2 regions of the Microbispora sp. NBRC 16548 genome follow, and region 2 is predicted to be linked to the other one. Evidence: riboswitches for the same ligand, from Rfam matches in the RefSeq annotation. Region 2 holds a riboswitch; the other holds the start of a gene.

Region 1 (4,981 bases), on a different contig from region 2:
CTACCACCACCAGGCGATCGACCGCCTGGCGGACGGGCTGGCGGTCACCGCCCGCTCGGACGACGGCACGATCGAGGCCGTCGAGGTCACGGGCGCGGCGTTCGCCCTGGCCGTCCAGTGGCACCCGGAGGCCGACGAGGACGGCCCGCTGTTCCACGCCCTCGTCGCCGCCGCCCGCCACTGAGGGTCCCGCGGGATCGGCGCCGTCTTCGCCGGCCATCCCGCCGAGCGTGCCGACCGGCTCCCGGAAAACCTCGCCCGTCATAAGCCGTACCTCCCCGGGCCGGCGCCGCACCGCGCCGATCATCGCGTAATCGGCGTCACACTCTCACTCCGCCGGCATGACAGTCGGCGAGAGCTTGATCTGTAACCGATTTCATTTAGGTTATCGGCGTATCGGCGCGCACGGGGCCGGGCATTGCGGCCCACAGTGCGGCGTTTATGGGCTCCGGAGCGGCCGACATACAAACGGCATATTTTTGACTCAAGCCGCCGGAGAGAGATATGGTCAAATGGCGATCAAAGCCGCATCGTCGGCGCGTTCACGCTGCTTTCGTGCGAGGGGAACCGTGTTATACGCCGTGCTCGGACCGTTCCTGGCCATGAAACCCTCAGGGGATGTCATCGCCGGGCTCGCCCCGAGGCACCGGCAGCTCCTCGCACTGTTCCTGCTCAATCCGAATATCGCGGTTCACCGGGACCGGCTCATCGATCTGTTGTGGAATGGCCGTCCCACTAAATCGGCGCCGCGGAATCTTACCACCTACATCGCACAGGTGCGGCGGCGGCTCTCGCCACGCGACCCCGACCTTTCTCCGCTGCACACCGTGGACGGCGGCTACCTTCTTTCCGTCCCGCCGGGATCCGTGGATGCTGCAGTATTCAACCATTTCGCGGCGCAGGGCAGAATCGCTCGCGAAAATGGCGATTACCACAATGCGGCGAGGATGTTCGAGAACGCGCTGAGCCTGTGGCGGGGCGACGCCCTGCTCGCCATGAGGCATGTCGACGAGCTCTCCGCGTGGGCCGAACGGCTCGACGAGGACCGGCGCGCGGTGACCGAGGACCTCTTCGACGTACGGCTGGCGCTCGGGCACCATCACGAGATCGTCGGCGGCCTTGCCCAGTGGGCCCGGCGCCACCCGCTGCGCGAACGGCCGCACCGGCAGCTCATGCTGGCGCTGCACCGATCGGGCCGCACCCACGACGCCTCGGCGTCCTACCAGCGGCTGCGCCGCACCCTGGTCGACTGCCTCGGCACCGAGCCGTCCCCCGACACGCAGGCCCTCCACCAGCGGATCCTCACCGGCGACGACCTTCCGTCCGCCCTGATGCGCCTCCGCGCGGGGCATCGGCCGCCGCGCGAGTGCGATCACAGACCGTAACGAAAGCCCGCAAGGACGGATACCTTGATCGAGGAAATCGGGGCGATCCTGCCGGTTACGGGGATGGCGGCGAACCACTAGGCTTGCAGCACACCGGTGATCCCGTGCGGGAGAGCGTCCTGGCATCCGGTCAGGGCCCCTGAAGGAGCAAGCCCTCCCCGCGAACCTCTCAAGGCAAAGGACCGTGCGGGCCAGGTGACCTCTGGAAAGAAGGCCGGAAGGCCTCGCCGAAGGTGAAAGTCCGGCAAAGATCGGACGAAGCTCTCAGGCGCCGATGACAGAGGGGGAGGATGCCCGATAGTCAAACGCAGCATCCGTCCTTCCGAGGTGCGCATGTCCCGATCCACCCCGCTCCGCGAGATCCACCAAAGTCTGGGCGCGACCCTGACCGACTTCGCGGGCTGGCAGATGCCCCTGCGCTACGGCAGTGAGTCGGCCGAGCACAACGCGGTGCGCACGGCCGCGGGGCTGTTCGACCTGTCCCACATGGGGGAGATCTTCGTCGTCGGCGCGCAGGCGGGCGAGGCGCTCGACCGCGCTCTCGTGGGACACCTCAGCGTCCTCGCGCCCGGCCGGGCCCGCTACACGATGATCGTGAACGAGACCGGCGGCATCCTCGACGATCTCATCGTCTACCGCCTTGACGAAGACCAGTACATGGTCGTCGCCAACGCCTCCAACTACGCCCTCGTCGCCCGTGAGCTCGCCGACCGGGTCCGGGGCTACGACGCGCGGGTGACCGACCGGTCGGACGAGTACGCGCTGGTCGCGGTGCAGGGCCCGCGCAGCGCCGAGATCCTGACCGCGCTGACCGACGCCGACCTCGACGATCTGAAGTACTACGCCATCGTCCCCGGCGTCGTCGCGGGCACGCCCGCCCTGATCGCACGCACCGGATACACCGGCGAGGACGGCTTCGAGCTTTTCGTGCTGAACGAGCACGCCGCGCCCCTGTGGAACGCCCTCGCCGAGGCGGGCAAGGACGCCGGGCTCGTCCCCGCCGGCCTGTCGGCCCGCGACACGCTGCGCCTGGAAGCCGGCATGCCGCTGTACGGCAACGAGCTGAGCGCGGCGATCACGCCGTTCGACGCGGGACTCGGCCGGGTCGTCCGCTTCGACAAGCCCGGCGACTTCGTGGGTAAGGCCGCCCTCGAGCGGGCAGCGGAGAACGGCGCCAGGCGGCGCCTGGTCGGGCTGGTGGCGCGCGGCCGCCGCGTGCCCCGCCACGGCTACCCCGTCACCCGCGAGGGCGCCGTCGTCGGCGAGGTGACCAGCGGCGCCCCGTCGCAGTCCCTCGGCCGCCCGATCGCCCTGGCGTACGTCGACGAGGGCGCCCTGGAGAAGGGTGGCCTGGCCGTGGACATCCGGGGCAGCCAAGAACCGGTCGACGTCGTCGATCTGCCTTTCTACAGGAGGAGCAAGTGAGCACCATTCCGGACGACCTGAGCTACACCAAGGAACACGAGTGGGTGGCCGGGATCGAGGACGGCCTCACCGTGACGGTGGGCATCACGGCGTACGCGGCCGAGCAGCTCGGCGACGTGGTTTACGTGGAGGTGCACTCGGAGGTCGGCTCGACGGTCGCGGCCGGCGACGCGGTCGGCGAGGTGGAGTCCACCAAGTCCGTGAGCGACATCTTCGCGCCGGTCGGCGGCGAGGTCGTCGAGATCAACTCCGCCGTCGTGGACAACCCCTCGCTGGTCAACTCCGACCCGTACGGCGAGGGCTGGCTGTTCCGCGTGCGCGTGGAGGAGGCGCCGGAGGACCTGCTGTCGGCCGCGGAGTACACCGCGCTGACCTCCGGCGAGTCCTGACAGCCGGCTGAGAGGCGACGGTCAATGGCGATCAGCGTCTTCGACCTGTTCAAGGTGGGGATCGGGCCGTCCAGCTCGCACACGGGCGGCCCGATGGCGGCGGCGCACAAGTTCGTCCGCGGGCTGCACCAGGACGGGCTGCTGGAGAAGGCGACCCGGGTCGACGCCATCCTGTACGGCTCGCTCGGGCTGACCGGCAAGGGCCACGGCAGCGACAAGGCGGTCCTGCTGGGCCTGTCCGGCGACAAGCCCGAGCTGGTCGACGTCGACACCGTCGACGAACGGCTGGCGGCGATGCGGGCGAGCGGCACGGTCACCTTGTACGGCGTGCACGAGATCCCGTTCGTGGTCGGCGAGCACCTCGTCTTCGAGCGCAAGCTGTCGCTCCCCCACCACCCGAACGGCATGCGGTTCACGGCGTACGCCGACGACACGGTGCTGCGCGAGAAGGTGTACTACTCGGTCGGCGGCGGCTTCGTGGTGGACGAGAACGCCACCGGCGCCGACCGGATCAAGCCGGACGACACGGTGCTGCCGTACGCCTTCACGACCGCGCACGAACTGCTCGCGCACTGCGCCGAGACCGGCCTGTCGATCTCCGGCCTGATGATGGAGAACGAGAAGGCCTTCGGCCGTACGGAGGAGGAGATCCGGGCCCGCCTGCTGCACCTGTGGTCGGTGATGGCCGAGTGCGTACGGCGCGGCACCGGCCGCGAGGGCGTCCTGCCGGGCGGGCTCAAGGTGCGCCGCCGGGCCCACCAGCTGTACCGGCGGCTGCAGGGCGAGACCGACGGGACCGACCCGCTGCGGGCGATGGACTGGGTCACGCTGTTCGCGCTGGCCGTCAACGAGGAGAACGCCGCGGGCGGCCGGATCGTCACCGCGCCGACCAACGGCGCCGCCGGCATCGTCCCGGCCGTCCTGTCCTACTACATGCGCTTCCTCCCGGGTGCCGACGAGGACGGCGTCGTCCGCTTCCTGCTCACCGCGGGCGCGATCGGCGTGCTGTTCAAGGAGAACGCCTCCATCTCCGGCGCGGAGGTGGGCTGCCAGGGCGAGGTCGGCTCGGCCTGCTCGATGGCGGCGGCGGGCCTCACCGAGGCGCTCGGCGGGACGCCGGAGCAGGTCGAGAACGCCGCCGAGATCGGCATCGAGCACAACCTCGGCCTGACCTGCGACCCGATCGGCGGGCTCGTCCAGATCCCGTGCATCGAGCGCAACGCCGTCGCCTCGATCAAGGCGATCGCCGCCGCCCGCATCGCGCTACGCGGCGACGGCCGCCACTTCGTGTCGCTGGACAAGGCGATCAAGACGATGCGCGACACCGGCAGGGACATGCTCGACAAATACAAGGAGACCTCGCGCGGCGGCCTCGCCGTCAACGTCATCGAGTGCTGAACCTCGCGCCGCCGTCGAGCGCCATGATGTCGCGGATGTGACGCATGTGCGGCTCGCCAATATCGTGGTGACTTCCCGTCGAGGAGGAGGGCCGTCACGTGAGGTGGCGCGAGGCGCTGCGCCCACATCGGGCGTTCCTGGTCGTGCTGGCGGCGGGCGTCGCGCTGCGCGCGCTCGCCGTGCTCGGCTACCGGCCCGCGCTGTGGTTCTGGGCCGACTCCTTCGCCTACCTCAGCTCGGCCCTCGACCTGCGGCCGCTGCCCTCGCGGCCGTCCGGCTACTCGCTGTTCCTGGCGGCGCTGAGCCCACTGGGGAGCATCACCGCCGTCGTGATCGTCCAGCACCTGCTCGGTCTCGGCATGGCCGTCTGCGTCTACGCGGTGC
Region 2 (4,981 bases):
GCTTTCGCGCCCGCCCGCTCCGCCGTGCAGTCCGCGGTGGACAGGGTCATGTACGGCCAGCGCCGCGATCCCGCGGCGGCCGCCGCCCGGGTCGGCCTGCGGCTCGGCACCGGCCTCGACGGGGTGCTGCGGGCCGTGTGCGAGGCGCTGCGGCTGCCGTACGCCGCGGTCAGCTCCGACGGCCGGCTGGTCGCGACATACGGTGTGCCGCCGCAACTGCGGCACACCGTGTCGCTGGAGGTGGCCGACGGGCCGCCCGCCGACCTGCTCGTCGGGCTGCGCGCGGGGGAGAACCGGCTGTCCGGCGCCGACCGCCGCGCCCTCGGCCTGCTGGCGGCCCCGGTCGGCCTGGCCCTGCAGGCCGTGCGTCTGTCGGAGCAACTGGGCGAGTCGCGCACGCGGATCGTGGCAGCCCGGGAGGAGGAGCGCCGGCGGCTGCGCCGCGACCTGCACGACGGCCTCGGCACGGTGCTCACGGCGGTGACCCTCAAGGCCGACGCGGCCCACAATCTGCGCGACAGCGACCCGGTGCGGAGCGGGCGGCTCCTGCTCGACCTGCGCGCCGACCTGACTGCCGCGATCGCCGACATCCGGCGCCTCGTCTACGATCTGCGCCCGCCCGACCTCGACGAGCTCGGACTGCTGGGCGCGCTGCGCCGGCGCGCCCAGCAGGCCTGGCGGCGCGAGCACGCCGGATGCGTGGTCACGGTCGACGCCCCGGAGGACCTGCCGCCGCTGGCCGCCGCGGTGGAGGTGGCCGCCTTCCGCATCGCCACCGAGGCGGTCACCAACGCGCTGCGCCACGGCGGGGCGACGGCGTGCCGGGTCTCCCTGCGGGCCGATCACGCCCTGCACGTGGAGGTGAGCGACAACGGCTCCGGGGGCGCCGGCGCCTGGCCGCACGGCGTCGGCCTGCGATCCATGCACGAGCGGGCAGCCGAACTGGGCGGTACGCTCACCGCCGGCCCCACCGACCGCGGCGGCCGCGTCCACGCCCGCCTTCCACTGGAGCAGACATGACCGCCGGGGAACCGATCAGGATCGTCGTCGTCGACGACCACCCGCTGATGCGGGAGGGCCTGCGTGCCCTGGTGACGTCGCTGCCGGACATCGAGGTGGTGGGCGAGGCCGGCGACGGCGACGCCGCCCGCCGCGAGGTCCAGCTCACGCGCCCCGACGTCGTGGTCATGGACCTGCACATGCCGGGCGTCGACGGGGTGGAGGCCACCAGGGCCATCGTGCGCGCCGTGCCCGCCGCCCGGGTGCTCGTACTCACGATGTTCGAGGACGACGAGTCGGTGTTCGCCGCGATGCGCGCCGGAGCCTTCGGATATCTGGTCAAGGGTGCGAAACAGGAGGAGATCGTCCGGGCGGTCCGCTCGGTCGCGGCCGGCCACGCCGTCTTCGGGCCGAATGTGGCCCGCCGGATCATCGACTTCTTCGCCGGCGGGGCCTCCCTCGCGCCGGGCTCCGCTCCTGTCCCCGAGCCCTTTCCCGAGCTCACCGCGCGTGAACGGGAGATCCTCGACCTCATCGCGGCCGGACGGTCCAACCCCGCGATCGCCCGGCACCTGACCATCAGCGGCAAGACGGTCAGCAACCACATCACCGCCATTTTCGCGAAGCTGGCGGTCGCCGACCGGGCCGAGGCCATCGTCCGCGCCCGCCAGGCCGGTCTCGGCGCCGATCTCGCGCCGGGTGCGAGTCGGGCGGATCCGGGGTAACGGGTAGAGTGGACACGGCCGACGACCTCGTGCGGGAGAGACCCCTGGCCTTCAGGGGCGCCGAAGGAGCAAACCTCCCCGGAATCTCTCAGGCATCCGTACCGCACGGACGAGGCGACTCTGAAAAGCAGGCCCGCCGGCCAGGCGGCGCCTCACCGAAGGGGAAAGCCGGGCTCGACGGCCCGGTGAAGCTCTCAGGTCCGATGACAGAGGGGGAGACCGCTTCACGACCGGCCGCGCCACGCAGGGCGCCGGACGGTCGCCGCAGGTCTCGACCCGCCCAGGAGGCCCCTGTCATGACCGATCGGTCCACGCTTCGCGATCTTTCCGCTCCGCCCTTCGCCACCCGTCATATCGGTCCCTCCGAGGCCGGCCGCGCCCGGATGCTGGAGGCCGTCGGCTACGAGTCGGTGTCCGACCTGCTCGCGGTGGCCGTGCCCGAGGCCATCCGCACGCGCGGCCCGCTGAACCTGCCCGAGGCGGTGGGGGAGGCCGAGGCCCTGGCCGAGCTGCGCGCCCTCGCCGGCCGCAACCGGGTGCTGACCCCGATGATCGGCCTCGGGTACCACGACACGATCACCCCGGGTGTCGTCCTCCGCAACGTGATGGAGAACCCCGGCTGGTACACCGCGTACACGCCCTACCAGCCGGAGATCTCGCAGGGGCGGCTGGAGGCGCTGCTGAACTTCCAGACGGTCGTGTCGGACCTCACCGGCCTCGACGTCGCCGGCGCGTCCCTGCTCGACGAGGCGACGGCCGCGGCCGAGGCGATGACGCTGGCCCGGCGGGCGAGCAAGGTGAAGACCGACGTGTTCGTGGTGGACGCCGACGCGCTGCCGCAGACCAAGGCCGTGCTGGCGACCCGCGCCGAGCCGCTCGGCATCACGCTGGTGGAGTCCGACCTCGCCGGCGAGCTGCCCGAGTGCTTCGGAGTCCTCGTCCAGTATCCGGGCGCGAGCGGCCGGGTGGCGTCCTTCCGCGCAATTGCCGAGCGGGCGCACGCCCAGGGGGCGCTGCTGGTGGCCGCGGCCGACCTGCTGGCGCTGACCCTGCTGGAGGCTCCGGGCGAGCAGGGCGCCGACATCGCGGTCGGCTCCTCCCAGCGCTTCGGTGTCCCGCTGGGCTACGGCGGCCCCCACGCCGCGTACATGGCCGTCCGCGAGGGCCTGCAGCGGCAGATGCCGGGCCGCCTGGTCGGCGTCTCGCTGGACGCCGACGGCCGCACGGCCTACCGGCTGGCCCTGCAGACCCGCGAGCAGCACATCCGGCGGGAGAAGGCCACCAGCAACATCTGCACCGCGCAGGTGCTGCTCGCCGTCATGGCGTCGATGTACGCCGTTTACCACGGCCCGGAGGGCCTCAGGAGGATCGCCCAGCGGGTGCACCGCCACGCGGCCGTCCTGGCCGCCGGGCTGCGCGAGGGCGGCGTGGAGGTCGTCCACGACGAGTTCTTCGACACCGTGCTCGCCCGCGTGCCCGGGCGGGCCGCTCAGGTCGTGGCCGCCGCCGCGGAGCGGGGCGTGAACCTGCGCCTGGCCGACGACGACCACGTCGGGGTCGCCTGCGACGAGAAGACCACCACGGACCACCTGCAGGCGGTCTGGGCGGCGTTCGGCGCGCCCGAACTCGTGGTCGAGGACCTCGACCGGGTGACCTCCGACGCGCTCCCGGCCGACCTGCAGCGGACCTCGGACTTCCTCACCCACCCGGTGTTCCACTCCCACCGGTCCGAGACGGCGATGCTGCGTTACCTGCGGCGGCTGCAGGACAAGGACATCGCGCTCGACCGCTCGATGATCCCGCTGGGCTCCTGCACGATGAAGCTCAACGCGACCACGGAGATGGAGCCGGTCACCTGGCCGGAGTTCGCCTCGATCCACCCGTTCGCGCCGGCGGAGCAGGCCGAGGGATACGCCGAGCTGATCGCGACGCTGGAGGGCTGGCTGGCCGAGGTCACCGGCTACGACCGGGTGTCGATCCAGCCGAACGCGGGTTCCCAGGGCGAGTTCGCCGGGCTGCTGGCGATCAGGTCCTACCACCGCTCCAGGGGCGAGGGCGGCCGCGACGTGTGCCTCATCCCGTCCTCCGCGCACGGCACCAACGCCGCCAGCGCCGTCATGGCGGGCATGCGGGTGGTCGTGGTGGCCTGCGACGAGAACGGCAACGTCGACGTCGCCGACCTCGCCGCCAAGATCGACAAGCACCGCGACGCGCTCGCCGCGATCATGGTGACCTACCCGTCCACCCACGGGGTGTACGAGGAGACGATCGTCGAGATCTGCGAGCGGGTACACGAGGCCGGCGGGCAGGTCTACGTGGACGGGGCCAACCTCAACGCGCTGGTGGGCCTGGCCAAGCTGGGCGAGTTCGGTGCGGACGTCTCCCACCTGAACCTGCACAAGACCTTCTGCATCCCGCACGGCGGCGGTGGTCCCGGCGTCGGCCCGGTGGCGGTCAAGGCGCACCTCGCCGAGCACCTGCCGGCGCACGTGTCCGCCGCGCCGTACGGCTCGGCGGGCATCCTGCCGATCTCCTGGGCGTACGTCAGGATGATGGGCGCCGACGGGCTGCGACAGGCCACCGAGCAGGCGATCCTGTCGGCCAACTACCTGGCCCGGCGGCTGGCGCCGCACTATCCGGTGCTGTACACCGGCAGGGACGGCCTGGTCGCCCACGAGTGCATCGTCGACCTGCGCCAGATCACCAAGGAGACCGGCGTCACGGTGGACGACGTGGCCAAGCGGCTGATCGACTACGGCTTCCACGCGCCCACGATGTCGTTCCCCGTCGCCGGGACGCTCATGATCGAGCCGACGGAGAGCGAGGACCTGGCCGAACTCGACCGCTTCGTCGACGCGATGATCGCCATCCGGGACGAGATCGCCAAGGTGGCGTCGGGAGAGTACGACAAGACCGACAACCCGCTCCGCAACGCCCCGCACACGGCCGAGTGCCTCACCGCCGACGAGTGGGCCCACCCGTACTCGCGGGCGGTGGCCGCCTACCCGGTGCCCGGCCTGCGGGACGACAAGTACTGGTCGCCGGTGCGCCGCATCGACCAGGCGTACGGCGACCGCAACCTCGTCTGCTCCTGCCCGCCCCTGGAGGCGTACGAGGACTGATCAGTTGGGTATGTCGGCCCCGCCCGGCGGCCGGTCTCGTTAAGATCGCGGTGATCGTTCCTCATCACCTGCGACCATGCGAGGCCCCTGTATGACGGCCATCGATTCCGGGCGGCGGTCCGACCGGCTCGACCA

What was found. Region 2 has a riboswitch for glycine ahead of gcvP (aminomethyl-transferring glycine dehydrogenase). Riboswitches for the same ligand answer to the same signal wherever they lie in the genome.
Region 1: linked by a shared signal. The riboswitch ahead of gcvT (glycine cleavage system aminomethyltransferase GcvT) and the one ahead of gcvP (aminomethyl-transferring glycine dehydrogenase) in region 2 are both predicted to bind glycine.

Annotation. Positions count from the first base shown of each region.
Region 1 is NZ_BSSF01000008.1:119,436-124,416, forward strand. Features, by position in the region: gene QSK36_RS23165 (gamma-glutamyl-gamma-aminobutyrate hydrolase family protein) at 1-184, shown strand, start outside; gene QSK36_RS23170 (AfsR/SARP family transcriptional regulator) at 582-1,385, shown strand; glycine riboswitch at 1,483-1,580, shown strand; glycine riboswitch at 1,581-1,676, shown strand; gene gcvT (glycine cleavage system aminomethyltransferase GcvT) at 1,719-2,810, shown strand; gene gcvH (glycine cleavage system protein GcvH) at 2,807-3,199, shown strand; gene QSK36_RS23185 (L-serine ammonia-lyase) at 3,224-4,597, shown strand; gene QSK36_RS23190 (hypothetical protein) at 4,696-4,981, shown strand, end outside.
Region 2 is NZ_BSSF01000014.1:84,764-89,744, reverse strand. Features, by position in the region: gene QSK36_RS32530 (sensor histidine kinase) at 1-1,020, shown strand, start outside; gene QSK36_RS32525 (response regulator) at 1,017-1,724, shown strand; glycine riboswitch at 1,747-1,838, shown strand; gene gcvP (aminomethyl-transferring glycine dehydrogenase) at 2,021-4,846, shown strand; gene QSK36_RS32515 (hypothetical protein) at 4,938-4,981, shown strand, end outside.